2 linked regions of the Geobacillus stearothermophilus ATCC 12980 genome follow. The protein of the gene in region 1 binds, or shares a complex with, the protein of each later gene. Links are inferred from orthologs where the notes say so. Each region holds a gene or a part of one and is shown on either strand. Other genes may lie near its edges. The genes, in order: spoIIQ and QSJ10_RS10060.

Region 1 (14,715 bases):
ATTGGACGCGGAGGGGAATGCCTTGGAAAAGATCATCGTCCGTGGCGGAAACCGGTTGAGCGGCACCGTCAAAGTGGAAGGCGCAAAAAATGCCGTTTTGCCCGTCATTGCTGCCACCTTATTAGCGACAAAAGGAACTAGCACGATTCATGATGTGCCTGCTCTTTCCGATGTATATACAATCAGTGAGGTGCTCCGCTATTTAGGCGCCGATGTGCAAATCGCCGGCAATACGGTAACGGTCGATGCGACCGCTCCGCTGACGGTGGAAGCGCCGTTTGAATATGTGCGGAAAATGCGCGCTTCCGTGCTCGTCATGGGACCGCTGTTGGCCCGCAACGGCCGCGCCCGCGTCGCCTTGCCGGGTGGCTGTGCCATTGGTTCGCGCCCGATCGATCAACATTTAAAAGGATTTGAAGCAATGGGCGCCTCCGTGAAAGTCGGCAACGGCTTTATCGATGCAGAAGTGAACGGCCGTCTCCGCGGCGCCAAAGTATACTTGGACTTTCCAAGCGTTGGGGCAACGGAAAATATTATGATGGCCGCGGTGCTCGCGGAAGGTACAACTGTGATCGAAAACTGCGCCAAAGAGCCGGAAATTGTCGATTTGGCGAACTTTTTGAACGCGATGGGCGCCAAAGTGCGCGGCGCCGGGACCGGCACGATTCGAATCGAGGGAGTTGACGAGCTCGTCGGCACGTCCCACACCGTCATCCCGGATCGCATTGAAGCTGGCACCTTTATGGTGGCAGCCGCCATCACCGGCGGCAACGTCCTCGTGCAAGGAGCGGTTCCCGAACATTTAAGCTCGCTCATTGCCAAAATGGAAGAAATGGGCGTGACGATTATCGAAGAAGAAAACGGTGTGCGCGTCATCGGTCCGGAAACGTTGAAAGCCGTCGACATTAAAACGATGCCATACCCAGGTTTTCCAACTGACATGCAATCGCAAATGATGGCTCTCTTGTTAAAAGCCGAAGGCACAAGCATGATCACCGAGACGGTATTTGAAAACCGCTTCATGCATGTGGAAGAATTCCGCCGGATGAACGCTGATATTAAAATTGAAGGGCGCTCTGTCATTATTAACGGTCCGTGCCAGCTGCAAGGCGCTGAAGTAGCGGCCACCGATTTGCGTGCTGCCGCCGCTTTGATTTTGGCTGGACTTGCGGCGGACGGCTACACGCGCGTGACCGAGCTTCGTCATCTTGACCGCGGCTATGTCCGCTTTCATGAAAAACTGGCCGCGCTTGGCGCTGACATTGAACGCGTTCGGGAAGAAACAGAACAACTCGACCCGATCCAAGCGATCGAATGGAACGGATAATGGCGAAAAAACGACCGTGAACTGCCTGTTTCGGCGGGGAATGGTCGTTTTTTGCATTTTCTCACGCCCAGACCTAAAAACGGGAATTGACGCTTATCGAATGGTCGTTTTTTGCATTCTCTCCCCCCCGCTTGGCCGGCCAATGCCGGCTCTCCGCTTTCCGCTGCACGGAAGAGGGCGCGCATCCGCTCGTTCAAGGACAGGAGGAGACGCGAAAGAAAACAGTCATATATACTTGTCCGAGCCCATAACTATAAGTAACGAACGGAAGCCATGCAGGCATTGATTGATCATGTCCGCTTGGGCTTAGAAAATGCATATTGGGGGCTCGGCTATGGTGAAACGACTGAAACCGGTCATCGTACTTGCACTATGCCTGTTTGTGGCCATCCTCGTCATTCCTGCAGCGCTTGTCCTGCCGTTTTACGATGGGAAGGTGGCGAAATTGACGGAACAGTTGCAGAAGCACGAACAACTCCAGCGTTCGCAGGCAGCCGAAGGGCCGTCCATTGACGTGGCGGTTTACCGAAGCAAAGAACAGCGCGTGGAAAAAATCCCCCTTGAACAGTACGTCATCGGAGTGGTGGCGGCGGAAATGCCGGCCGAATTTGAGCTCGAGGCGTTAAAGGCGCAGGCCTTAACGGCACGAACGTATATCGTCAAACAGATGCTCGCCAACCAGCCGTTCCGCCTGCCGCAAGGAGCGAATGTGACCGACACAGTGGCGCACCAAGTGTATTACAGCGATGACGAACTGCGGAAGTTATGGGGAAGCGATTACGACTGGAAGATCAAAAAAGTGACCAAAGCGGTTCTGGATACGCGCGGGCAAATTTTAACGTACAACAACGAACCGATTGAAGCGCTCTTCTTTTCCACAAGCAACGGGTATACAGAAAATTCTGAAGCGTACTGGAAAAACGATATCCCGTATTTAAAAAGCGTCGTCAGCCTATGGGACAAACAATCCCCGAAGTTTTATCAGCGAAAAACGATGTCTGTCGTCGAATTTGAGCGGAGGCTCGGAATCGTGCTGCCAAAAGACGGATCCGTCGGTGTCATTTTATCGCGCACGCCCGGCCGTCGAGTCGGCGAGGTGAAAATCGGCGGAAAGACGTTCACGGGCCGCGAAGTGCGTGAACGGCTCGGCTTGCCGTCGAGTGATTTCACCTGGGTGCGTAGCGGGAATGACATCATCATTACGACGAAAGGTTACGGCCATGGCGTCGGCATGAGTCAATACGGCGCCAACTTTATGGCCAAAGAAGGGAAAACGTACGCCGACATCGTGAAGCATTATTACCGAGGCGTCCGCATCTCTTCAGCGACCGCCTTTTTGAACAAGTTGACCGCCAAACAATGACGGGGCGTCCGCTCCGATTTTTTTTTTTTGCATAAAATGCGGGGGAATATCAAAAAATAAGCGAAAAAATTGTATTCGGCGTGTATATCTTTTCCTCTTTCTGTTCAAAATGGTTGTTGAGGTGATGAACATGAGAGAGGAACAAAAACAACCGTCGCTGAAGCGTTTCTTCCGCAAGCGTTGGGTATTTCCGGCTATTTATCTATCTTGCGCAGCGTTGATCGTCGCAGGCGCACTTTGGTTCCAAGTGGGCAAACAAGAGAAGTCGGGTGAAAACGACACCGTGAAAAACGGCACCGCCCAGCAGGAAAACCCGGCTGTTCCGGTCAATGAAACGGTCGAAAACATCGCGATGCCTGTGCTTGACCCGAACGCCGTGCAAGTCAAAACACCGTTCTATGATGACAACGCATCAGAACAGGAACAGGAAGCAGCCCTCGTCTTTTACGATCATACGTACCATCCGAACCAAGGGATCGACCTTGTGCGCCAAGACGGCAAAACGTTTGACGTTACGGCTGCATTAAGCGGCACGGTAACGAAAGCGGAAAAAGACCCGATTTTAGGCTACGTTGTGGAAATCAATCATGAACAAGGGGTCACGACCGTCTATCAATCGCTGGCCGACGTGAAAGTGGAAGCAGGCGATACGGTGAAACAAGGCGAAGTGATTGGCAAGGCAGGGCAAAGCGAGTTTAACAAACAAGCAGACATCCACGTCCACTTTGAAATTCGCAAAGACGGCAAACCGGTCAACCCGATCGACTATATCGACAAACCGTTGACCGCCTTGACCGACAAAGCCGAAGACAACGCCGGAACAGATAACGCCAACGCAAGCGAAGAGAAGAACGTGACGCCAAGCGACGAAACCGCGCCGAGTGAACAAAGCCCGGCCAAGGAAACCGAACAAACGCCGGCTGATGACAACAAAACGGCGCCAAGCGACCATGAGCAAGACCAACATGATGACGCGTCTTCCTACAAAACGCCAGACGCCTCGATCGGCATGGCGAGAGCGTAATCGACAAGGCGTCGAGCAAGAGGAAACGAAAAACGCGACGAAAAGGCCTGTCCGTTTGCCAAGACAAGCGGGCGGGTCTTTTTGGTTTTGATGTTTCGAAATCCAAACGGGGAAGCACAGCGACCAAAAGGGTACGTTCTCCATATTGACGAACGAGTGCCTTCGTGACAGCATGGTTCACATCCGTCATCCAACGGTTTTCTCGTTGTCCGATTGTTTTCAACTTCCGACGCGCAGAAGCCGTCCCTTTTTGCTGGAGGGTTTTTCGCATTCGTTTGTACTTGGCACGCTTGATCGAAGTAGACGATAGGTCATGTCGTGTAACTTGGCTTGTGCAAGCACTTTTGTGTCAAGTATCGCCGGTGCTGGGCAAATACTGGGCGAACGCTTATCGGGTGTACAAAGAAGCGCTGAACGGGCCGGAGTTCGCCTCGTGGTTTGCGACGTTTGCGCCGGGCGGCCGCGCGCCGAAGATCGGGGAAGTGTGGGCTTCTCCGGATCATGCGGCGACGCTGCGCTCCATTGCCGAAACGGAGGCGGAAAGCTTTTACCGCGGCGAGCTGGCGGAAAAAATCGCCGCCTTCTCGAAGCAATACGGCGGCTTTTTGGCGGCGGACGACCTCGCCGAGTACGAACCGGAATGGGTCGAGCCGATCTCCGTTTCCTATCGCGGCTATGAAGTGTGGGAAATCCCGCCGAACGGGCAGGGGCTTGTCGCGTTGATGGCCATCAACATCATGAACGGGTTTGACGTGCCAAGCGTCCCGTATGTCGAGACGCACCACCGGCAAATCGAGGCGATGAAGCTGGCCTTTGCCGATGGAAAAGCGTACATCGCCGACCGCCGTTATATGAGCTGCAGCCCAGACGAGCTGTTGTCGGAGTCGTTTGCCGCCATGCGCCGGGCGCAAATCGGCGCGGAGGCGCTGACGCCGGAGCCGGGAACGCCGCCCAAAGGCGGCACGGTCTATTTGGCCGCCGCCGACGGCGAAGGGAATATGGTGTCCTATATTCAAAGCAATTACATGGGCTTCGGCTCCGGCCTCGTCGTCCCAGGCACGGGCATCGCCCTGCACAACCGCGGCCATAACTTTGTCTTCGATGAACGCCATCCGAACGGGCTGGCGCCAAGGAAAAAGCCGTACCATACGATCATCCCCGGCTTTTTGACGAAAGGCGGCGCACCGGTCGGCCCGTTCGGCGTCATGGGCGGATTTATGCAGCCGCAAGGGCATTTGCAAGTGATCATGAACACCATCGATTTTGACTTGAACCCGCAAGCGGCGCTCGATGCGCCACGCTGGCAGTGGATGGAAGAAAAAACGGTGCTCGTCGAGCCGCACTTCCCGCGCCATATCGCCGAAGCGCTCGCCCGCAAAGGGCATGACATTCGCTTTGCCTTAGACGGAGGTCCGTTCGGCCGCGGACAAATCATTTGGCGCGATCCTGACACCGGCGTGCTTGCCGCCGGGACGGAGCCGCACACGGACGGGGCGGTCGCCGCTTGGTGAGACTCACGATAAAGGGATGACTTCGATGAACCAATGGCATTTATTTCTTGCTTTTTTTCGCGTCGTCATGCTCGGGATCATGGCGATCGACTTTTTTCGCGAGTCGTACGAAGGAGCCGGGCTCGTCCAAATGGTGTGTCTCGCTGCCACCAGCGCCCTGTTGATGTTCGGCAAATGGCGCCTCCATCCGGCGTACGTCATCGCCTTGGCGCTCGTGTACGGGGCGGTGTTTCTCTCGCCATGAATGGCCTCTATGGCTAAAGAAAGATGGAAGGGATGCTTCCTCACAGTGACGGAAACATCCCTCTTGTCGTCATTGTTGCCGTTGACAGGCGAACGGACGCCCTCTCTCACCGGGCTGTTGGCCAACTCGGCACGAGCGGCGTTTGGCATGCGCCGCATGCGGCCGGCCGTTTGACTTGTCATTCGCCCGAAGCCTCATTGCACCGTAAACGTCACTTTCGCCCGCGCGTTCGGCCAGTTTTGGTCGGCGAGCCACCACTCAAGCGTATACGTTCCGGGCTCCAGGCCGCGGAACGTCTCCTGAAACGACAGCTCTTCCCCTTGTTTTAACGTGCGCTCTTCGTAAATTTGTGCAAACATCTTCCCTTCGCTGTACTGCTTCACCTTTTGGCCATCGCGGTACAAAATGTAGTCATACTTTTTCGAGCTCGTGAACGTCACCGTTTGCACGCGCTCCGTTTGGTTTTTGACCGTAAACGTAAACACGTAAGCATCGTTTTGCTTTTCGTATGTGAGTGACGGCTCCAACGTTCCGGCGATGATCCCTTTCCCGCCTGTGGGCGCTGGTTTGCCCGCTGGAGCGGGGCCAAGCAAATCATCTTTCGCCTGCGGGCGCTCGTTGCCGCTATTATACATAAACAGCGCACTCGCCGCCGCCACCCCGGCCAACACGGCTGCGACGCCGATCATTTTTCCTTTGCCCATGCCAGATCCTCCTTTTTTCCTCTCTATACATAGTCGTTTCCCATTTCCCTTCCGTTACAAACCGCAAAAAAATTGTGAAAAAACCGTTGTCCGCCTTGATATTTCTGGTATATATTCCCGTTTTGTCTAATAAAATGTTACAAATTGAACAGCAATGAGAGTGGTTGAGGTGGGGATCGTTCACAACCGGCAAGCGACGCGGCGAAGACGCTTCCAAGACATCCAACGAAAGCGGCGCTCATCAGTGGCAAGACGAGTCTCATTTCACACTTCTCACTTCTCACATCCAACTTAGGGAGGGCGAGTGGTGTGCACGATTACATCAAAGAGCGTACGATCAAGATTGGCAAGTATATCGTGGAGACGAGGAAAACCGTTCGCGTCATCGCGAAAGAGTTTGGCGTGTCGAAAAGCACCGTGCATAAAGACTTGACCGAACGGCTGCCGGAGATCAATCCGGAGCTGGCCCAAGAAGTGAAACAAATCCTCGATTACCATAAATCGATCCGCCATTTGCGGGGCGGGGAGGCAACGAAGAAAAAGTATAAAAAGCAGACGGTGAAAAACAACTGACTTTTTCCTTGCCATCTGCCGTTTGCAGTATCATTCCGGGGGGCAAATATGGTAGAATAATCTATTAGGAATGATTTCAGAGCAGAGGCAAGGAGGAGCATGTATGTTCTCACGAGATATCGGCATTGACCTAGGCACGGCGAACGTCCTCATTTTCGTCAAAGGCAAAGGCATCGTGCTCAATGAGCCGTCCGTCGTGGCGATCGATAAACACACGAACAAAGTGCTCGCAGTCGGCGAAGAAGCACGACGAATGGTCGGACGTACTCCTGGGAATATTGTTGCCATTCGGCCGCTCAAAGACGGCGTCATTGCCGACTTTGACATTACAGAAGCGATGCTGAAGCATTTCTTAAGCAAGCTCGACCTAAAAGGCTTTTTCGCCAAACCGCGCATTTTGATTTGTTGCCCGACGAACACGACATCGGTCGAACGGAAAGCGATCAAAGAGGCAGCAGAAAAAAGCGGCGGCAAAAAAGTGTACTTGGAGGAAGAGCCGAAAGTCGCAGCCATTGGCGCCGGAATGGACATTTTTCAGCCGTGCGGAAACATGGTCGTTGATATTGGCGGTGGCACGACCGACGTGGCGGTTCTCTCGATGGGGGACATTGTCACCGCCTCTTCCATTAAAATGGCCGGGGACAAGTTCGATATGGAAATTTTAAACTACATCAAGCGCGAATATAAGCTGCTCATCGGGGAACGAACGGCCGAGGAGATTAAAATCAAAGTCGCAACGGTATTCCCAGGCGCACGGACCGAAGAAATCGACGTCCGCGGCCGCGATCTCGTCACCGGACTGCCGCGCACGATCACCGTCCGTTCGGAGGAGATCGAACGGGCGCTTCGCGAGCCGGTGTCCTTGATTGTACAAGCCGCGAAAAGCGTGCTCGAGCGCACGCCGCCGGAACTGTCGGCCGACATCATCGACCGAGGCGTCATCTTAACGGGCGGCGGCGCCCTCTTGCATGGAATCGATCAGTTGCTTGCCGAAGAGCTGAAGCTGCCGGTGTTCATCGCCGAAAATCCGATGGACTGCGTCGCCCTTGGCACCGGGCTGATGCTTGAGAACATCGACCGCGCGTCGAAATCGCAGTTGGTGTAAAAAAGGAAAAGCAGGGGATGCGGCTGCCGCCCCCGCCCGCCTATAATGGAATCAACAAGCCGCCCGCCAACGCCGGCAGCGGCTTTCTGCCACGAATTTTCATGGACAAGCGAGGGAGCTGTCATGCTAAGAGGATTGTATACCGCCGCGAGCGGCATGCTCGCCCAGGAGCGGCGCGTCGAGATGCTGACCAACAACTTGGCGAACGCCGAAACGCCGGGATACAAAGCTGATGCAGGAGCGATGAGAGCGTTTCCGGAACTGTTGATGAGCCGCCTCGAGGACGAGCCGATTCCAACCGCCCCGCCGCGCGCCATTCTGACGCAAACGGCGATCGGGCCGCTCCAGACGGGTGTCTATATGCAAGAACTCATCCCGAACTTCCGCCAAGGGGATATTAAAGAAACCGGTCTCTCCACTGATGTAGCCTTAGTCGATGGACAAGTCCCGGTCGACCCGGCAAGCGGGCAGCGCGGGGCGCTCTTGTTTGCCGTCGAAAACGGCCAAGGCGACATCCGGTACACGCGCAACGGCCATTTCACCGTGAGCCCGGACGGCTATTTAACCACGCAAGACGGTTGGTATGTGCTCGATGGCAACGGCGAGCGCATCGCCGTTCCGAATGAAACGTTCGCCGTCCGCGACGACGGGACGATCATCACCGGAAACCGGGAAATCGCCCGCCTTGGCGTCGCCTTCGCCGCCAACCCGCAAACATTGGTGAAGGAAGGAAACGGCCTGTTCCGCAGCACGGCAGGGCCATTGCCGCAGGCGCCCGGCAATGTCACGTATACCGTCAAGCAGCGGTTTCTCGAACGGTCGAACGTGGACGTTGAGCGGACGATGACCGACTTGCTCGCGGCTTACCGAACGTTTGAAGCAAACCAAAAAATCATCCAAGCGTACGACCGCAGCTTGGACAAGGCCGTCAATGAAGTCGGCCGCCTGAAATGATGACAAAAGGAGGACAAGCCCGTGCTTCGTTCGATGCTCACCGCCGCCAACACGATGAACGCCTTGCAAGAGCGGCTTGATACGATCAGCCACAACATCGCCAACAGCAACACCGTCGGCTTTAAACGGCGCGAAGCGCGCTTCGCTGAGCTCCTCGCCCAGCAAGTCGACCGCCTTCCCGCCGACGAAGCGCCACGTGAGACGCCGGCCGGCGTGCGTTACGGCAACGGGGCGCGCCTCGCCTCGACGATGCTTGTGTCTGTTCAAGGAACGCTCGTCGAGACCGGCCGCGCGCTCGATTTCGCCTTCACCGCCGCCAACCAATGGTTTCGCGTTCAAGTCGCCAATGCCAACGGTGACACAACGATCGGCTACACCCGCGCTGGCAACTTTTCTGTCACTCCTATGGACGGACGTCTTGCCCTCGTGACAAGCGACGGCCGCCCGGTGCTCGATGAAGCGAATCGGCCCATCGAATTTCCCACCGGCACAACCGGCTTTCAGCTCTCCCCAACCGGGATGCTGACGGCCACTGATGCCAGCGGTGCGGTTGTTGCCCGCGTGAACCTTGGCGTCACCGCCATTGACCGTCCGCAGCTTCTCGAAGCCCAGGGAGACAACGTCTTCACCTTGCCGGATGTCCCTGGCGCCGCTCGGGAGCTCAACGGCAATTTGCGTGGCCAAATCGGCGTCAAGCAAGGCGCCTTGGAACAGTCGAACGTCGACCTTGGCGAAGAAATGGTTGGCCTAATGGCGACAAACCGAGCGTATCAGCTGAACGCCCGCGCCATTTCCATTTCGGAACAAATGCTCGGGCTGATTAACGGCATGCGCTCCTCATAAGGAGGATCGCGATGAGTGACGAGAGGCATCAAGAGCGTATGCATCGGCCGTCTTCCCGGATGGCAAGGCGGAAAGGCCGAGTGAGAAAGAGCCCGCCGGCTCCCGCTGAACCGGAAGCCCAAGCCCTTCCGGCTGAAGAGGAGGCGGCCGCGCCGCGCCGTTTCGCGCGCACCCGGCTCATCCCGATCTGGCTTCGGCTCGTGATCGTCACCGTTCTTATGGCCATCTGCCTTGCGGCGGGAGCGGTCGTTGGCTACAGCGCCATCGGCGACGGAGCGTGGCTTGACGTGTTCCGCCCCTCGACGTGGCAGCACATTCTCGACTTTGTCGAAAAAGGGACGTAAGCAGCACCTCGCCGCGTCATCGTCTTGATGATCATGAAAAAGGAGTGTTTCTATGCTTGACATCCAACAAATCCAGTCCATCATCCCGCACCGCTATCCGTTTTTGCTTGTTGACCGCATTCTGGAAATCGAAGAAGGAAAGCGCGCCGTCGGCATCAAAAACGTCAGCGCCAACGAAGCGTTTTTTGCCGGCCACTTCCCCGAATACCCGGTCATGCCCGGCGTGTTGATCGTCGAGGCGCTCGCCCAAGTCGGCGCCGTCGTCCTCCTGCAAAGCGAAGAAAACCGCGGCCGCCTCGCTTTTTTCGCCGGCATCGACAACTGCCGCTTTAAGCGGCAAGTGAAACCAGGCGACCAAATTCGCCTGGAAGTCGAAATTCTCCGCGCCCGCGGCGCCATCGGCAAAGGCAAAGGCACCGCCACCGTCGACGGCGAACTCGTCTGCGAAACAGAGCTCATGTTCGCCCTTGGTGAGAAAACAAACGGCTGACCAACGCGCGCTCCTTTGCGGGGCGCGTATGTTCATTCCCCTAAACGCCACCTCCGCATTTGTTTCATTCCCCTTGCATGAAATGCGCTCTTCTGGGAAAGATAAACAAGGACCGGTCTTACATAAGGTCACAACAACACGAAGAAAGGAGAAGGTGCCATGAAAAAAAAGGCGTTGCTGTTCAAACTGTTCAGCGCCATCGTCGCCCTCTTTTTAGCGTCCGGATGCAATGGCGACAAAGACAATCCGCCGCCGCCAAACAACAATAAAAACGATGTCAACGACCTAGACGTGAACCCGGCCGATGACATCAACCAAGACGATGACGTCGACAACGACAAAGACAATGACGGCATCCCGGACAACCGCGATGTTGATTTGAACGACAACCAAAACAATCAACTCCCGCCGGGAGATGACACGAACAACGGACCGGGCGATGATGAGCGCGATACGGTTCCGGACCGCGAAGACCCAATTGAAGACCCGCAAGACGCTAACGACAAAGATAATATAGACGAATAACGAAAAAAGGCTGCCGATCGAGGCGGCCTTTTCATTTGGCCAAAATTAGTACCGATTTCGGCTAGATATGTTTCGCTTCATTCGCTATAATGGGAATGTCGATTCATGTTCGAAAGATCGGGACAGAGGTCGAACATCGGGATGTTCTTGCGGAGGAAACATTTGTACAACCTTCCCTTTTGCATCAGAGGGGGCGTACGTACCGCGAACGTCAACCAAGAAGGAGACAGACAAGAGAGGGGGAATACTGGTGGAAGAAACAATCAGCCTGCGTGAGCTGTTCGAAACATTGCGCAAACGGCTTTGGCTCATCGTCCTGATCACCGCGCTAGCGACCGTTGTAAGCGGTGTGGTCAGCTATTTTCTATTAACGCCGATTTATCAGGCATCGACACAAATTCTCGTCAACCAAGCGAAATCGGAGCAGCAGCTCTACAGTTTCACATCACCGTCCACGAATACGACGGTTTGACGACCGCCGACGCCGATCGGCAGCGTATCGCCGCCGACTGGGCCAAGGATAAGCCGGATCTTGTCTTGCTTGAACCGTTTTTATTAAACGACAACGGCGTCGTGATGATCGACGACACGCTCGCCCACATCCAATCGATCATCGACCAGCTCAAATCCGCCGCCCCGAATGCGGTCGTGATCTTGCAGCCGCCGAACCCGATTTACAACGCGACCTACTATCCGCGTCAAGTGGAACGGCTCGAAGCGTTCGCCAATGAGAACGGCTATCCGTATCTCAACCATTGGCCCGCCTGGCCCGACGATCAAAGCGAAGAACTGAACCGCTATGTCGACCCGCAAACCGACCTGCCGACCGCAGAAGGCGCCAAAGTGTGGGCCAATGCGCTCGCCAAGCGCTTCATCGCCCAATAAAAACGCGCACCTTACAAGGTGCGCGTCTCATTTACTTCGCCGCTGTTGCCTTCAACTCCAGATGCTCCTTCAACTCATTTGAAATCGCCAACCGTTCGCTCTCCGGCACAAGCAAGTAATAAATGCCGTTGATTTTCGTCTCTTGTCCCGTAATATGCAGCTGCTTAATGTGCTTGCGGGCGTCTTTGTAATTCGCCTGAATGTCTTTCATTTCCTCAAACGTCAAGTTCGTTTTCACGTTTTTCCCGATCGCCGCGAGCACATCGCTGTAGTTTGTGAGCGACGAGAAGCTGGCGCCTTTCTCAATAATCGCTTGAATGATCTGCTTTTGCCGGTCCTGGCGCCCGAAATCGCCGCGCGGGTCGTCGTAGCGCATGCGCGAATATTTCAGCGCTTCGTCTCCGTTCAATGTAATCTCGCCTTTCGGGAAATGCGTTCCTTCATACGTAAACGCGAACGGGTTGTTCACCGTCACCCCGCCGACGGCATTCACGATGTCGCGGAAGCTTTCCATGTTGACTTTAATGTAATAGTCAATCGGAATATCTAAGAAATGCTCCACCGTCGCCATCGTCATCTCCACCCCGCCGAAGGCGTACGAGTGGTTGATTTTATCTTCCGTCCCTTTCCCGATAATCTCTGTTCTCGTGTCGCGCGGCACGCTGACCATCTCAATCGACTGCTTGTTCGGATTCACCGTCATGACAATCAGCGTATCTGCACGCCCGCGATCCCCTTTGCGTTCATCGACACCGATCAACAAAATGGAAATCGGCGTTTTCCGTTCAAACGAAACGTCCTCTTTCCGCTTCTCCGACTCCCAGTTGACGTTCTCGTGCATTTGGTTTGCCGTCTGTTTCACATGATGATAAATAGAATAGGCGAATATTCCCGCTCCAGCGAATAACACGACAAGCAATCCCGCCACCCAGCGGAGCCATGTTTTCTTCTTTTTTCGACGTTCTGCTCTCATGCGCACTCTTCCTTTTCCATTGCGAAATTTTCGTGCATGCCATTTCGATTATAGACCGTTTTCCGAGTGAAGACAACTGAACTTTCAATCGTTTCCTTATGGATCCTATTACCAATGGGAACTCCCTTTTGTTTCGACAACACTAGACAAATTCCTCCCATTGATAGACTGTTTTTCCTATGTTACCATACATAGATGTTTAGCAGAGCGAAAAAAGGAGGAGTGGACGATGATCGATATTCACAGCCATATCTTGCCCGGTGTTGACGACGGAGCGGCTGCGATGGAGAACGCCATCGCCATGGCGCAGGCTGCGGCCAAGGAAGGAATCACGACGATCATTGCCACTCCCCATCATCAAAATGGGACGTATGAAAACCCAAGACCAGCTGTCCTTTCCTTGGCAACTGAGTTGAACGACGAATTGAAACGGCGCGGCATTACCTTGAACGTGCTTCCAGGCCAGGAAGTGCGCATCCACGGCGACTTGCTTGACGGCCTGGCTCGCGGCGAGGTGATGACGCTTGCCGATACGCCATACATTTTGATCGAATTTCCGTCCGATCATGTGCCGAAGTATGCGGAACAGCTCCTCTTTGATGCGCAAGTAAAAGGGTTCACCCCGATCATCGCCCATCCGGAGCGAAACGTTGAAATCATCGAATATCCAGAGCGTCTGTACCAGCTCGTCAAACGCGGCGCCTTGACCCAGCTGACGGCATCAAGCGTTACAGGCCATTTCGGCAAGAACATCAAAACGTTCTCCTTTCAGCTGATCGAAGCGAACTTGGCCCACTTCATTGCCTCGGACGTCCATAACACGAAAACGCGGCCGTTCCGCCTTCGCGAGGCGTACGAAACGGTCCGCAAAGAATTCGGCACCGAGGCGCTCCACTACTTCCGCGAAAACGCCGAGCAGCTCATCCGCGGCCAAGCCGTATTCCGCGATGAGCCGCAGCGAGTGAGAAAGAAAAAGTTCCTCGGCCTCTTTTAGAAATAGTTGGGAGTATGATATAAAAAAGTAGAAGAGATACTTCTTTTTTTGTCCGTTCGGTGTCGAAACATGGCTTGTTTCTTGTAGAACGATTCAGGATCATGTCGAACGGCATCCAATAGCAGCGGCTCTTTCTTTAAGACAATTCGGCGCGCGGCGAGAGATTCCTAGCAGCGGCTTCTTTGTCTTAAAGACAGGCCGTTTTCTTGCTTCGCGCTTTTTCCGGTGATGTCTCCTTACCGTTATCAACGGAGGCACTCGGCCATGCCGTGGGTGGGGACGATGACGGTCCCGGCACCTTAGACGCCCGTCGTCGAGGGTGTGGCGTGAGGGCGGGTTAGATGCCCGATCTAACTGACTTTGTTTCTATGTGTTTCACTGGCCATGCTATAATCAGATCAGGGAGGTGAAGCCATGAGCCAAGAGCTGAAAGAATTGCTTCGTTCCGTCTTGCAAGAAGAACTGAAACCAGTCCACGACAGGCTTGAGCGGTTGGAAGGCGCAGTCGGGCACATTCGTCAAGACGTATCGCAGCTGCAGCAAGACGTATCACAACTTCAGAAGGATGTCACCCAACTGCAACAAGGCCAACAGACATTAGAAACCACGGTTTCCCAAATTCAAAAGGACGTTGCCCAGCTTCAAGAAGGGCAGAAGGCGTTGCAGCGTGATGTCGCCCAACTGCAAGAAGGCCAACGGACATTGGAAACGACGGTTTCCCAAATTCAAAAAGACATTGTCCAGTTGCAAGAAGGCCAGAATGCATTGCAGCGTGAGGTCATTCAGCTCCAAGAAGGCCAACGGACATTGGAAACGACGGTCTCCCAAATCCAAAAAGACATCACCCAGCTGCAAC
Region 2 (14,623 bases), 850 kb from region 1 along the record:
CGACTGTGCTGATCGTAACGATGGCGATCGGTCTGCTTTCGCTGGCGGATGAGCTTTCGTTTTCTCGGCTCGCGTTCATCGCGCTCGGGGTGGCGCTCATTTTGTTCGGCATTTACAAGTAAGGCATAAACAGCATCTTCCGCCCATACATATAGACTAGTCCACCAAAAAGGGGGAGGGCCATGGAAGCGGTATGGGGAATTTTGCCGAAAACGATCGCCGCTGTGTTGCAGCAGATGCCTTCCTGGGGGCGCAGCATCGAAGAAATCCGCATCCGTATTTCCCGGCCGCTTGAAGTGATCGTCGATGGGAAGGCCCGCTTGCTGCCATATGAAGTGACGAAAGAGGACGGCGTGTACTTGCTCAACAAGTTGAGCCATTATTCGATTTATGCCGTCGAAGAGGAGCTGAGGCGTGGATTTATGACGATTGAAGGCGGCCATCGCGTCGGGCTCGCCGGCAAAGTCGTTACAGAAGGGGGCAAGGTGAAAGCCATCCGCGATGTCGCCTCCTTTAACATCCGCATTGCCAAAGAGCAAATCGGCATTGCCGATCCGCTGATTCCGTATGTGTATGATGGGCGCTGGCGCCATACGATGATCATCGGTTCCCCGCAGACCGGCAAAACGACGCTGTTGCGCGACGCGGCGCGCCTGATCAGCAGCGGAACTGGGCGCATTCCGGCGCAAAAGGTAGCGATCGTTGACGAGCGGTCGGAAATCGCCGGCTGCGTGAAAGGCATTCCGCAATTTTCGTTCGGCCCACGCCTTGATGTGTTGGACGCTTGTCCGAAAGCGGAAGGGATGATGATGATGATTCGCTCGATGAGTCCGGATGTCATGATTGTGGATGAAATTGGGCGCGAGGAAGACAGCGAAGCGGTGCTGGAGGCGGCGAATGCCGGCGTTTCGATATGGACGACCGTGCACGGGCGCACCGTTCGAGATGTTTGGCAGCGGCCGACGCTGCGTCCGGTCATGGAGCAACGGGTGTTTGAACGGTTTATTGAGTTGACGAACGTCCCGCATCCCGGCTTCATCCGGCGCATTGTTGACGCCAACGGCGCCGTGCTGTACGAGCGGGCGGTGGCGGGCCGATGAAGTGGCTGGGCGCCTTGTTGATTCTTGCCGCCTCCACTTGGATGGGGATGGCAGCCGCCCGCGCCTTGTACGAACGGCCGCGCCAGCTTCGCCAGCTGAAAGCGGCGCTCAGGGCGTTCGAAGCGGAAGTGATGTACGGACATACGCCGCTTGCCGAGGCATCTCAGCATATCGCCCGCCAGACGGCCGCTCCGATTGGCGAGCTGTTTGCCCAGTTTGCGGCGGCGTTGCATGCGTGTGAAACGAGCGTGGCCGAAGCATGGGAAAAAAGCTTGCGGGCTGTATGGGGGAAGACCGCGCTCAAACAAGGAGAGTGGGAAGTAATGAAACAGTTTGGCGCCACGCTCGGCCAGTATGACCGGCTCACCCAGCAACAGCAAATCGCCTTGGCGCTCGCCCATCTTGAGCGGGAGGAAGCGGAGGCGCTGGACGATCAGGCGCGCTATGGCAAAATGGCGAAAAGTTTAGGCGTGTTAGCCGGGCTGCTGCTCGTCATTTTACTCATGTAGACAGGAGGCAGGACGAATGGGCATCGATGTCGATATCATTTTAAAAATCGCCGGCGTCGGCATCGTCATCGCGTTTTTGCATACGGTGCTCGACCAGATGGGAAGGAAAGAATACGCCCAGTGGGTGACGCTGCTCGGCTTTATTTATATTTTGTTTATGGTCGCTTCGATTGTAAGCGATTTGTTTCAAAAAATTAAAGATGTCTTTTTGTTCCGCGGATAGGGGGAGAGGCCATGGACATTTTGCAAATCGTCGGCCTCGGGTTGGTGGCGACGTTCCTCGTTGTGCTGCTGCAAGAACAAAAATCGAGCCTCTCCTTTTTATTGACTGTTTTTGTCGGATGCACCATTTTTTTACTTCTTGTTGACCAAATCAGCAATATTTTGCTGACGCTGCGGGAGATGGCGGAAGGCGCCCACATTCAAATGGTGTACTTGGAAATGATGTTGAAAATTATCGGCATTGCCTACATCGCCGAGTTTGCCGCGCAAATTTCCAAAGACGCCGGCCAAGGGGCGATCGCTGCCAAAATTGAGCTCGGCGGCAAAATCGTCATTTTGGCGCTCGCCGTCCCAATTTTGACTGCCATCATTGAAGCGGTCATCAGCCTCATTCCGGCGGCGCGATAAGGAGGGAACGGATTGAAGCGGACAGCGTTCCTCATTGCGGGGTTGCTCTCTCTCTTTTTTTGCCCGTTCGTCGTACAAGCTGCGAGCGATGGGCCGTACGTCAGCGAGCAGCTCGCTCATTTGGATGTCAGCGACATCCGCCGTTATTGGGAAACGATCGTCCATGAGTATGGGGGCTTTTTGCCGGAAAGCGAAAAAGGGCCGCTCTCCGATTTTTTAAGCGGCGACCGGCAATGGTCGCCCGTCGAGTGGCTGAAAGCGCTCGCCCGTTATTTATTTTATGAACTGCAAGTCAACGGGAAGCTGCTTGGGACGCTCATTTTGCTCGCTGTCTTCAGCACCGTGCTGCAATCGCTGCAAAACGCGTTCGCCCAGCAGGAGGTAAGCAAAATCGCCCACGCCGTCGTCTACATGGTGCTGTTATTGCTCGCCTTAAACAGCTTCCGCCTCGCAACCGGCTATGCGCTCGAGGCGGTGCGGACGATGAGCCATTTTATCATCGCCCTCGTTCCGCTTTTGCTCGCCTTGCTCGCCTCCTCCGGCGGCGTCGTATCGGCGGCGTTTTTCCATCCGATCATTTTGTTTTTGATGAACACAACCGGCGTTGTCGTGGAATATGTCACGCTCCCGCTTCTGTTGCTAGCGGCGCTTTTAAGTGTCGTCAGCACGCTCAGCGACCGGTACAAGGCGACCCAGCTTGCCGATTTGTTGAACAAGGCCGCCCTCGGTTTGCTCGGCCTCATTTTGACGGTTTTCCTTGGCGTTATGTCGGTGCGGGGGGCAACAGCGGCGGTGGCGGACGGGGTGGCGCTGCGGGCGGCGAAATTTGTCACCGGCAACTTCATCCCGGTCGTCGGCAAGCTGTTTACTGATGCAGCCGATACGGTCGTTGCCGCTTCGATGCTGCTCAAAAATGCGGTCGGATTGGTCGGGGTGGCTGTGTTGTTGATGATTGCCATCTTTCCGGCGGTGAAAATTTTCGCCATCGTCATCATCTACAAACTATCAGCCGCGCTGTTGCAGCCGCTTGGCGGCAGTCCGGTGCTGTCTTGCCTCAACATTATCGGCAAAAGCATCGCCTATGTGCTCGCGGCGCTTTTGATCGTCTCGCTCATGTTTTTCTTCAGCCTCACCGTCATGGTTATGGCAGGGAATATTACGATGATGGTCCGCTAGGAGGAACGTTATGCAGCTTGTGATTGAATGGGTGACGAACATCATTTTGTTTTTGTTGTTTGCCATCATCATCGATTTTTTGCTGCCGTCCGGGACGATGCAAAAATATGTCAAAATGGTCGTCGGACTTTTGCTTCTCCTAATTATGTTGACGCCGGTGCTCCGGATGGCTTCGGCGGATCCGGATCAGCTTGTCGCTTCAGCACTTGCCCGTTTTTCCGAAGGCTTCAAGGGGGAAGAGGAGATAAAAAATCAAATGGAACAACAGAAAAAAGAAATACAAGCTTCACAACGCGCATATATTTTAGAACAAATGGCTGTCCAGCTCGAAAACGACGTAAACGGGGAGTTGATGGAAAAGTATGGATTGAAGGCTGATGTCAAAGTTTACGCCGATCACAACGAAAATTGGCGTATGCCAGAGGACATCAAGACGATTGAAGTGGCGCTTTTGAAACAACGCCCTTCCAGCGCGGTGGAGCCGGTTGTCATCGATACAATAAAGCCGCCGGCTTTGCCCGAGAGCGATGCCTCGCTGGCTGAAGAGGTGCGCGCCTTTCTCGCCGGCAAATGGGAAGTCGATGAAAATAAAATTGCCGTGCAATTTAGAGGGAGGGAATAGGGGGGATGCTCTCGTTTTTCAAACGATTTCTTTCTTCCCCGCCCAAAGACGGGAACGGGGAAGGGGCGCGAAAACACATGCCGTTCTCATATGTCGTTGTCCTGCTGCTGGCCGGTGTGGCGCTCATGGCGGCGAGTCACTTTGCAGGTAGCGCAGACGATGCCGAAGCCAAGCCTTCCGCCAATCAGCCGGAATCCCCGTCCGAGCCGGCGTTTTTGTCGAGCAAGGAGACAAAGGATAAAGTGATCGCCGCCTATGAGGAACGGTACGAGAAGGAGTTGAAAGCCGCCCTCGAAGCAATTGAAGGGGTTGAGGATGTCACCGTTGTCGTCAACCTTGACTCAACCGAGCTGAAGCTGTTTGAGAAAAAACGCTCGACCCAGCAGCAAACGACCGAAGAAAGCGACAAGGAAGGCGGAAAACGGACGATTGAAAATCAGTCGACAAACGAAGAAGTGATCATCATCCGCAATGGCGACGAGGAAACGCCGCTTGTTGTCGCCACGAAAAAGCCGGATATTCGCGGTGTGCTTGTCGTCGCCAAAGGGGCCGACAACTTGCAAATTAAAAAATGGATCGTCGAGGCGGTGACGCGCGTGTTAAACGTTCCGAGCTACCGCGTCGCGGTCTTGCCGAAAAAATGACTCAAGTAAGGGGAGAGGAGATCGCCATGTTGAAAAAACAAACGGTATGGCTGTTGACGATGCTAAGCTTAGTAGTCGTACTGTCGGTGTATTATGTCACGGCGCCGAAAGAGATGGGCAACAGCCCGGCGCTCACCGCGAATGAGAAAACAGAAAAGCCGGCCAAACAACCAAGCGTAGCGGTGGAAGAGACTGGAGCGAAAGAGGAGCCGTCAACCGCAGGCGATGATTTGTTTACAGCGCTGCGCATGAAAATTGAGGATGAACGGAGCCGGCTGCGCGATGAGCTGAACGCCATTGTCGCTTCAGCGAACGCGACGGAGGAAGAAAAAAGTGAAGCGCTCGACAAAATTGAAAAATTGCAAGCATTGTCCGAAAAAGAAGCAACGTTGGAGACGCTCATCAAATCGAAAGGCGGGTATGAAGACGTGCTCGTGCGCGCCGATGACAACCAAGTGCGCGTGACGATCAAAGCGAAACAAAGCTCATCTAAATCGGCGAATGAAGTCATTCATATGGTGAAAAAAGAAATTCCGGATGCCCAATATGTCACCGTCGAGTTCCAGCCGGCCGGATGAACGCGCTGCTCTTTGCCAGAGCAGTTTTTTTTGCATAAAAACCTTTCGTTTGCCCTGCAGTTGTGTGTATAATCGTTATGAATACGTTTGATCACCGCCTGCGAAAGACGGGCTGACACTTGGAGAAAGGTGTGAGAACGATGAAAATTCAAGAAATCCGCGAATTGATTCGGTTGGTCGATCAATCCTCAATCGATGAATTTGTATATGAGCAAGGAGAAACGAAAGTACATATGAAAAAAGCGGTTGCTGTCGCCGTTGCACCGGCAGCCGCACCGGCGGCGCCCGCACAGGCAGTGGCAGCGGTCGAACCGACGGCGGCCCCGGCGCTTGCGCCTGTCCAAGTGGCGGCTTCGGAAGTGAAGCAGGCGCCGGAAACGGAACCGACGGCGGCCAAAGAAGCAAAGCCGGCTGTGGAAGGCAACTTGCATCAAATTACATCGCCGATGGTCGGCACGTTCTACGCAGCGCCGGCGCCGGACAAGCCGCCGTATGTGAAGCCGGGCGACAAAGTGAAAAAAGATACGGTTGTTTGCATCATCGAGGCGATGAAGCTGTTTAATGAAATTGAAGCGGAAGTCGATGGCGAAATTGTCGAGGTGCTCGTGCAAAACGGCCAGCTCGTCGAATACGGTCAGCCGTTGTTTTTGGTCAAGCCTGAATAAGGGAGAGAACGGACGATGATCAAAAAAGTGTTGGTGGCGAACCGCGGGGAAATCGCCGTCCGCATTATTCGCGCCTGCCGGGAGCTCGGCATTGAGACGGTCGCCGTCTTTTCGCAGGCTGACCGCGACGCCTTGCATGTGCAGCTGGCGGATGAGGCGTACTGCATCGGGCCGACCGCCTCGAAAGACAGCTATTTGAATTTCACCAACATCATGAGCGTTGCCACGTTGACCGGCTGTGACGCCATTCACCCGGGCTATGGCTTTTTGGCGGAGAACGAGGCGTTTGCCGAGCTGTGCCGCGAATGCAATGTCACGTTCATCGGCCCGAGCCCGGAAGCGATCGCCAAAATGGGGATTAAAGACATCGCCCGCGAGACGATGAGGGAAGCGGGTGTGCCGATTGTGCCGGGCTCGCGCGGCGTTATTGAAAGTCTTGAGGAGGCGCGGGCGATCGCCGCTGAAATCGGTTACCCGGTCATCATCAAAGCGACGGCCGGCGGCGGTGGGAAAGGAATTCGCGTCGCTCGCAACGAAGAAGAGCTCGTCAAAGGCATCAACATCACCCAGCAAGAAGCGGCGACGGCGTTCGGCAACCCTGGCGTTTATATTGAAAAGTATATCGAAGATTTCCGCCATGTCGAAATTCAAGTGCTCGCCGATTCATATGGCAACACCATTCATTTAGGAGAGCGCGACTGCTCGATCCAGCGCCGGCTGCAAAAGCTTGTCGAAGAAGCGCCGTCGCCGGCCCTTGACGACGACATGCGCCGGAGGATGGGCGAGGCGGCGGTCAAGGCGGCCAAGGCGGTCAACTACACGGGCGCCGGCACGGTCGAATTTATTTATGACCACCGGAACAAACAGTTTTATTTCATGGAAATGAATACGCGCATTCAGGTGGAGCACCCGGTCACCGAGCTCATTACCGGTGTCGATTTAGTAAAAGAACAGATCCGCGTCGCTGCCGGTGAAAAGCTGTCGCTCACCCAAGAGGACGTCTCCTTTAACGGTTGGGCGATCGAATGCCGCATCAATGCGGAAAACCCAGCGAAAAACTTTATGCCGTCGCCGGGGAAAATCGCCATGTACTTGCCGCCGGGTGGTCCGGGCGTGCGCGTCGATTCCGCCGCCTACCCGGGCTATACGATTCCGCCGTATTACGATTCGATGATCGCCAAACTGATCGTTCACGCGCCGACGCGTGAGGAGGCGATCGCCCGCATGAGACGGGCTCTTTCGGAGTTTGTCATTGAAGGCATTCATACGACGATCCCGTTTCACATAAAATTAATGGAGCATGAGAAATTCCAAAGCGGCGAGTTTAATACGAAGTTTTTGGAGTTATATGATATTATGAAGGCGGAATAGGAGGTGCCCCATGTCTGAACATATGTTTAACTCCGAACAGGAGTACACCGGGCTTGGCAAAGTCGAAATTGCACCGGAAGTGATCGAGGTGATCGCCGGCATCGCGGCCAGCGAAGTCGATGGCGTTGCGCAAATGCGCGGCAATTTCGCCGCTGGCGTTGCCGAGCGGTTTGGCAAAAAGCATCACGGCAAAGGCGTCAAAGTCGATTTGCGCGATGACGGGGTTGTCATTGACCTTTATTGCTTCGTCCAGTTCGGCGCGTCGATCCCGAACGTGGCGAAAAAGGTGCAGGAAAACGTGCGCCAGGCGCTTTGGAACATGACCGGCTTGGAAACGAGCGAAGTAAACGTGCACATCGTCGGCATTCAGTTTGAAAGCGGAAAACAGGAGCACGACGCCGTCGAACAACGGTGACAAAAACAGAAGGCAGCTGCTTTCGGAGCAGCCGCCTTTTGTTTTTTTCGTCAAAGTCTGTTATTGTAATGAACGAGGCCATCAGCGGAGCCGGCGGTGTAAAATCGGCAGCAAGACGGGCGACGGGAAGGGTCTGGCTTTTTCCGAAAAATATGATAAGATTTTAATATAAATGTTCGTATTTAGAGAGGGGGAAGGCAATGAAGCGGCATGAAGCGCGGGAAAAAGCGCTGCAGGCGCTGTTTCAAATCGACGTCGGGCACATTCCGCCGGAGGAGGCGCTGGCCAATGTGGCAGGAAGCAGCGAAGCGGATCCATTTTTGCGCCAGCTTGTACTAGGCGTCGTCGAGCACCAGGAGGAAATTGACGAGCTGTTGCGTGCCAATTTGGAAAAGTGGACGCTTGAGCGGGTGGCCAATGTGGACCGCGCCATCTTGCGCATGGCGACGTATGAGATGAAGTATGTCGACGATGTGCCGGTGAGCGTCAGCCTCGATGAAGCGGTCGAGCTGGCGAAAAAATTCGGCGATTGGAAATCCGGGAGTTTTGTCAACGGCGTGCTTTCGAAAGTGAAGGCGGCGCTGCAAAAATAGGACAGGCCGCCGGCTGCGCAAGCTTTCGGCGTCAAGTCAGGCAAACCGATATGGATGGACGAACAAGGAGAGGGGAACGAGATACGATGACAGCACAAATCATCAGCGGAGCAGAACTGGCCGCAACGATTCGCGCCGGGTTGGCGGAAGAAACAGCGAAGTTGAAGGAAAGCGGCGTTGAGCCGGGGCTGGCCGTCATTCTTGTCGGCGACGATCCGGCGTCGCATTCGTATGTGAAAGGGAAGCAAAAAGCGTGCGCTGAAGTGGGCATTCGTTCATTTCTTTACACATTTCCGGCGTCCATCAGCGAAGAGGAGCTGTTGGCGAAAATCCGCGAACTGAACGGCGATCCGGCGGTGCACGGCATTTTAGTGCAGCTGCCGTTGCCGGAGCATATCCGCGAATGGTCGGTCATTGAAACGATCGCCCCGGAAAAAGATGTCGATGGCTTCCACCCGATCAACGTCGGGAAAATGATGATCGGCCAGCCGGCGTTTCTTCCGTGCACTCCGCATGGCGTTCTCGTGATGGTCAAATCTGCCGGCATCGACATTGCCGGGAAGCATGTCGTCGTCGTCGGCCGGAGCAACATCGTCGGCAAACCGGTCGGCCAGCTGTTTTTGCGCGAGCATGCGACCGTCACCTACGCCCATTCGAAAACGCCTGATTTGCCGGCCGTCACGCGGCAGGCTGACATTTTGATCGTCGCGGTTGGCAAGGCGCGTCTCATCGGTCCGGACCACGTCAAACCGGGAGCTGTCGTCATTGATGTCGGCGTCAACCGTTTGGAGAGCGGCAAACTGTGCGGCGATGTTGATTTTGACGCCGTCAAAGAAGTGGCGGGCTATATCACGCCGGTGCCAAAAGGGGTCGGTCCGATGACGATTACGATGCTGTTGCACAACACGATCGAAGCGGCCCGGCAGCTCGCCGTGAAGTGAGGCGGTTTCGATGGAAGTGAAATACGTCACCGTCGGGGCGCTGACGAAATACATTAAGCGCAAATTTGACGTCGACCCGCATTTGCGCGATTTATGGGTGAAAGGTGAAATTTCCAACTTTAAGCAGCATTCGCGCGGCCATATGTATTTTACCTTAAAAGACAGCCAGGCGCGCATTGCCGCGGTCATGTTTGCCGGCTACAATCAACATTTGCCGTTCCGTCCCGAAGATGGGATGAACGTGCTTGTGCGTGGGGAAATTTCCGTCTATGAGCCGAATGGGAACTACCAGCTATATGTAAAAGAAATGCAGCCGGAAGGCATCGGTCGCCTGTATTTGGCGTATGAGCAGCTGAAGCAGCGGCTCGAGGCGGAGGGGCTGTTTTCTCCCGTCCATAAAAAGCCGCTTCCGGCGTTTCCGCGCTGCATCGGCGTTGTTACATCGCCGACCGGAGCGGCGGTGCGCGACATTATGACGACGATCCGCCGCCGCTATCCGCTTGCGAAAATCATTTTGTTTCCGGCGCTCGTCCAAGGCGACGGGGCGGCGCTGTCAATCGTGCGCGCCATCGAGCGGGCAAATGAGTTCGGCGGGGTTGACGTGCTCATTGTCGGCCGCGGCGGCGGTTCGATTGAAGAATTGTGGGCGTTTAACGAAGAAATCGTCGCCCGCGCCATCTTTGCTTCGCGCGTGCCGGTCATTTCCGCCGTCGGCCATGAGACCGATTTTACGATCGCCGATTTTGTCGCCGATTTGCGGGCGCCGACACCGACGGCGGCAGCAGAGCTGGCTGCGCCGCACGTCGGGGAGCTGACTGAGCGGCTCGCCGAGCGGAAATGGCGGATGATCCGCGCCATGAAAGAACAGCTCGCTGCCAGCCAGGAACGGTTGCGGCGGCTTCAAGCATCGTACGCTTTCCGCTATCCAAGGCGGCTGTACGAACAAAAAGAGCAGCAGCTTGACGTGTTGCTCGACCGGCTCGCCCGCCAGCGCGAACGGTTGCTCGACAAGAAGCGCCAACAATGGCGTGAGCTGCGCCTGCGGCTGTGGCGCCATCACCCGGCGGCCGAGCTTGAGCGGACGAAGGAGCGGCAAAAAGCGGCTGCCGGCGCGCTTGAAAAAGCGATGCGCACCGCCTTAGAGCGCCATGCGCTCCGCTTTCGTTCCCATGTCGCGCGGCTTGAGGCGCTCAGTCCGCTCCGTATCATGGAGCGCGGCTACAGTTTGGTGTACAATGAGCGGCGCGAGCTTGTCAAACGAATCGGCCAGCTTCAGGTCGGCGAGCGCCTGTCCATCCGGATTCAAGACGGACAAGTCGATTGTCAAGTGACGGGAGTGGAGGAGAAAACAATATGAGCGAAGAAAAAGAGCTGACGTTTGAAGAAGCGATGAAAAAGCTTGAGGAAATCGTCGAACGGCTCGAGGAAGGAAATGTGCCGCTTGAAGAGGCGATCGTCTTTTTTCAAGAAGGCATGAAGCTGTCGAAACTTTGCCATGATAAACTGCAGCACGTCGAAAAACAGCTCGAGTATATGTTGCGCGAAGACGGTCAGCTCGTGCCTTTTTCGCCGGAGGAGGAGTAAGCGGTGGCGCAGCTTTCAGTTGAACAGTTTCTCAACGAGCAAAAACAGGCGGTGGAAACAGCGCTCTCCCGTTATATAGAGCGCTTAGAAGGGCCGGCGAAGCTGAAAAAGGCGATGGCGTACTCATTGGAGGCCGGCGGCAAACGAATCCGTCCGTTGCTGCTTCTGTCCACCGTTCGGGCGCTCGGCAAAGACCCGGCGGTCGGATTGCCCGTCGCCTGCGCGATTGAAATGATCCATACGTACTCTTTGATCCATGATGATTTGCCGAGCATGGACAACGATGATTTGCGGCGCGGCAAGCCGACGAACCATAAAGTGTTCGGCGAGGCGATGGCCATCTTGGCGGGGGACGGGTTGTTGACGTACGCGTTTCAATTGATCACCGAAATCGACGATGAGCGCATCCCTCCTTCCGTCCGGCTTCGGCTCATCGAACGGCTGGCGAAAGCGGCCGGTCCGGAAGGGATGGTCGCCGGTCAGGCAGCCGATATGGAAGGAGAGGGGAAAACGCTGACGCTTTCGGAGCTCGAATACATTCATCGGCATAAAACCGGGAAAATGCTGCAATACAGCGTGCACGCCGGCGCCTTGATCGGCGGCGCTGATGCCCGGCAAACGCGGGAGCTTGACGAATTCGCCGCCCATCTAGGCCTTGCCTTTCAAATTCGCGATGATATTCTCGATATTGAAGGGGCAGAAGAAAAAATCGGCAAGCCGGTCGGCAGCGACCAAAGCAACAACAAAGCGACGTATCCAGCGTTGCTGTCGCTTGCCGGCGCGAAGGAAAAGTTGGCGTTCCATATCGAGGCGGCGCAGCGCCATTTACGGAACGCTGACGTTGACGGCGCCGCGCTCGCCTATATTTGCGAACTGGTCGCCGCCCGCGACCATTAAAAGCGGAACAGCCGCCCTTGCTTCGGAGCAAGGGCGGCTGTGTTGCTTTTTTGCTTCCGCCCCATGATAGGTCTTTCATCTTCGCGCCGCGGCCATACAGTGGCGCCAAGGCCGGCGTTGGCGGAAAAAGTCGATTTTTCGCGGCGAATCATGTATAATAATACTACCTGTATTCTAGGGAATCGGCTCGGAGAATGACCGAATGAAAGCGAGTGATCTCATTTGGATTTGACGAAAATTGAACATCCGCGCGTGTTAAAAACGATGTCCATTCCGGAACTGAAACAGTTAAGCGCCGAGATTCGGCGGTTTTTAATTGAAAAGCTGTCCAAAACGGGAGGACACATCGGCCCAAATTTAGGGGTCGTCGAGCTGACGATCGCCCTGCACCGGGAGTTTGACAGCCCGAAAGACAAACTCATTTGGGATGTCGGGCATCAAGCGTATGTGCATAAAATTTTGACGGGGCGCGCTGCTGAGTTCGACACGCTCCGCCAGTACAAGGGGTTGTCCGGCTTCCCGAAGCGGAGCGAAAGCGAGCACGATGTCTGGGAAACAGGCCATAGCTCAACGTCGCTGTCGGCAGCGATGGGCATGGCGATCGCCCGCGATTTAAAAGGAACGGATGAATACATCGTGCCGATCATCGGCGACGGGGCGCTCACCGGCGGCATGGCGCTCGAGGCGCTCAACCATATCGGCCATGAAAAAACGGATATGATTGTCATTTTAAATGACAACGAAATGTCGATCGCCCCGAACGTCGGGGCGCTGCACAACATCCTCGGACGGTTGCGAACAGCCGGCAAATATCAGTGGGTGAAAGATGAGCTTGAATTGTTGCTCAAGCGCATCCCGGCGGTCGGCGGCAAGCTGGCGGCCACGGCCGAACGTTTGAAAGACAGTTTAAAATACTTGCTCGTTTCCGGCGTGTTTTTCGAAGAGCTCGGGTTTACGTATTTAGGACCGGTGGACGGTCATGATTTTGAGGATCTGTTTGAAAATTTGCGTTATGCGAAGAAAATGAAAGGTCCGGTGCTCGTGCATGTGATCACGAAAAAAGGGAAAGGCTACAGTCCGGCGGAAAACGACAAAGTGGGAACGTGGCACGGCACCGGCCCGTACAAAATTGAAACTGGTGCGTTTGTGAAAACGAAGGAAGCCGGGCCGTCGTGGAGCGCGCTTGTCAGCGAAACGGTGCGCCGGCTCGCGCGCACGGATCCGCGCATCGTGGCCATTACGCCGGCGATGCCGGTCGGATCGAAGTTGGAAGGGTTTGCAAGCGAATTTCCGGATCGGATGTTTGATGTCGGCATTGCCGAACAGCATGCGACGACGCTGGCGGCCGGGCTGGCGACGCAAGGGATGAAACCTTTTTTGGCCATTTATTCGACGTTTTTGCAGCGCGCGTACGACCAAGTCGTCCATGACGTATGCCGGCAAAACTTAAACGTCTTTTTCGCCATTGACCGCGCCGGGCTTGTCGGCGCCGACGGCGAAACGCACCAAGGGGTGTTTGACATCGCCTTTTTGCGCCATGTGCCGAACTTGGTGCTGATGATGCCAAAAGATGAAAACGAAGGCCAGCACATGGTGTATACGGCTATCCGCTACGATGACGGGCCGATTGCCATGCGTTTCCCGCGCGGAAACGGCCTGGGCGTTCCGCTTGACGAGGAGCTGAAAGAGATTCCGATCGGCACGTGGGAAGTGCTGCGCGATGGGCGCGATGCGGCGATCTTGACGTTTGGGACAACGATCTCCATGGCGCTTGAGGCTGCCGACCAATTGGCGAAAGAAGGCGTCTCGGTCAAAGTCGTCAACGCCCGCTTTATTAAGCCGATGGACGAAGCGGTGCTTCTTGAACTGCTCGAAAGCCGCCTGCCGATTTTGACGATCGAGGAAGCTGTGCTGCAGGGCGGCTTTGGCAGCGCCGTGCTTGAATTTGCCCATGACCGCGGCTACCATCAGGCGGTGATCGAGCGGATGGGCATCCCTGACCGGTTTATTGAGCACGGAAGCGTCAGCGAGCTGCTGCGCGAAATTGGGCTGACAGCCGCGCATATCGTTGCCCGCATTAAAACGATGGCGCCAAGAAAACAGAAAAGGGCTTGAGATGATGAAAGGGAAAAAAGAACGGCTCGATGTGCTGCTTGTTGAACGCGGGCTGGCGGAAACGCGTGAAAAAGCGAAGCGGGCGATCATGGCCGGCCTCGTCTACTCGAACGACATCCGGCTCGACAAGCCCGGAGAGAAAGTGCCAACGGATATCCCGCTTGAAGTGAAAGGCAACCCGCTCCCGTACGTCAGCCGCGGCGGCTTGAAGCTCGAAAAAGCGTTGCGCGAATTTCAGATCAGCGTTAAAGGAAAAATTGTCCTCGATATCGGCGCCTCGACCGGCGGCTTCACCGATTGCGCCTTGCAGCATGGGGCGAAACTGTCCTATGCGGTCGATGTCGGCTACAACCAGCTCGCCTGGAAGCTGCGTCAAGATGAGCGCGTCGTCGTCATGGAGCGGACGAACTTCCGCTACGCGACGCCGGATTTGTTTACAAAAGGGCTGCCGGAAGTGGCGGTCATCGATGTGTCGTTTATTTCACTTCGGCTCATTTTGCCGGTCGTCAAGACGGTCATCGTTCCAGGCGGCGATGTTATTGCGCTTGTCAAACCGCAGTTTGAAGCAGGGAAAGAAAAGGTTGGCAAAAAAGGAATCGTCCGCGATCCGGCCGTTCATCGCGACGTGCTGGAGTCGATCGTTCAGTTTGCCTGCGCGGAACGGTTCGATGTTCTTCATTTGTCGTACTCGCCGATCACCGGCGGCGACGGCAATATCGAGTTTTTGCTTCATGCGGTCTATTCCGGCGAAGAGCGGGAAGGCGAAAACCGGCTCGCCAAGCC

Evidence for each region.
Region 2: the proteins of spoIIQ (region 1) and QSJ10_RS10060 are in contact, whole or in part, in a crystal structure (PDB 3TUF), measured with the Bacillus subtilis proteins. The link is inferred for Geobacillus stearothermophilus ATCC 12980 from one-to-one orthologs.

What each region holds. Positions count from the first base shown.
Region 1 is NZ_CP128494.1:2,691,057-2,705,771, reverse strand. Bases 1,892-4,767 are described here. They hold spoIIQ (stage II sporulation protein SpoIIQ), read left to right. Parts: upstream 1,892-2,820; coding sequence 2,821-3,714; downstream 3,715-4,767. Other genes in these bases: spoIID (stage II sporulation protein D), read left to right, coding at 1,892-2,690. In the rest of the region: murA (UDP-N-acetylglucosamine 1-carboxyvinyltransferase), read left to right, coding at 23-1,327; more of spoIID, read left to right, coding at 1,662-1,891; QSJ10_RS14665 (chromate transporter), read left to right, coding at 5,251-5,469; QSJ10_RS14660 (hypothetical protein), read left to right, coding at 5,515-5,643; QSJ10_RS14655 (BsuPI-related putative proteinase inhibitor), read right to left, coding at 5,664-6,173; sporulation transcriptional regulator SpoIIID, read left to right, coding at 6,483-6,746; QSJ10_RS14645 (rod shape-determining protein), read left to right, coding at 6,850-7,851; QSJ10_RS14640 (flagellar hook-basal body protein), read left to right, coding at 7,975-8,805; QSJ10_RS14635 (flagellar hook-basal body protein), read left to right, coding at 8,827-9,648; QSJ10_RS14630 (DNA-directed RNA polymerase subunit beta), read left to right, coding at 9,660-9,992; 3-hydroxyacyl-ACP dehydratase FabZ, read left to right, coding at 10,045-10,482; QSJ10_RS14620 (hypothetical protein), read left to right, coding at 10,642-11,007; QSJ10_RS14610 (SGNH/GDSL hydrolase family protein), read left to right, coding at 11,476-11,892; polyisoprenyl-teichoic acid--peptidoglycan teichoic acid transferase TagU, read right to left, coding at 11,924-12,865; QSJ10_RS14600 (tyrosine-protein phosphatase), read left to right, coding at 13,095-13,859; QSJ10_RS14595 (hypothetical protein), read left to right, coding at 14,274-14,715. UniProt on the Bacillus subtilis protein: Involved in forespore engulfment and required for anchoring membrane proteins on the forespore side of the septal membrane. Forms a channel with SpoIIIAH that is open on the forespore end and closed (or gated) on the mother cell end.
Region 2 is NZ_CP128494.1:1,845,895-1,860,517, reverse strand. What follows is about bases 3,700-6,483. They hold QSJ10_RS10060 (SpoIIIAH-like family protein), read left to right. Parts: upstream 3,700-4,707; coding sequence 4,708-5,259; downstream 5,260-6,483. Other genes in these bases: accC (acetyl-CoA carboxylase biotin carboxylase subunit), read left to right, coding at 5,940-6,483; accB (acetyl-CoA carboxylase biotin carboxyl carrier protein), read left to right, coding at 5,400-5,924; spoIIIAG (stage III sporulation protein AG), read left to right, coding at 4,043-4,681; spoIIIAF (stage III sporulation protein AF), read left to right, coding at 3,700-4,037. Outside these bases: QSJ10_RS10100 (YqhV family protein), read left to right, coding at 1-122; spoIIIAA (stage III sporulation protein AA), read left to right, coding at 183-1,100; stage III sporulation protein SpoIIIAB, read left to right, coding at 1,097-1,609; spoIIIAC (stage III sporulation protein AC), read left to right, coding at 1,626-1,832; spoIIIAD (stage III sporulation protein AD), read left to right, coding at 1,844-2,239; spoIIIAE (stage III sporulation protein AE), read left to right, coding at 2,252-3,415; more of spoIIIAF, read left to right, coding at 3,426-3,699; more of accC, read left to right, coding at 6,484-7,295; QSJ10_RS10045 (Asp23/Gls24 family envelope stress response protein), read left to right, coding at 7,306-7,710; transcription antitermination factor NusB, read left to right, coding at 7,911-8,303; bifunctional methylenetetrahydrofolate dehydrogenase/methenyltetrahydrofolate cyclohydrolase FolD, read left to right, coding at 8,390-9,244; xseA (exodeoxyribonuclease VII large subunit), read left to right, coding at 9,255-10,601; QSJ10_RS10025 (exodeoxyribonuclease VII small subunit), read left to right, coding at 10,598-10,828; QSJ10_RS10020 (polyprenyl synthetase family protein), read left to right, coding at 10,832-11,725; QSJ10_RS10015 (hypothetical protein), read right to left, coding at 11,722-11,877; dxs (1-deoxy-D-xylulose-5-phosphate synthase), read left to right, coding at 11,948-13,840; QSJ10_RS10005 (TlyA family RNA methyltransferase), read left to right, coding at 13,845-14,623. UniProt on the Bacillus subtilis protein: Involved in forespore engulfment. Forms a channel with SpoIIIAH that is open on the forespore end and closed (or gated) on the mother cell end.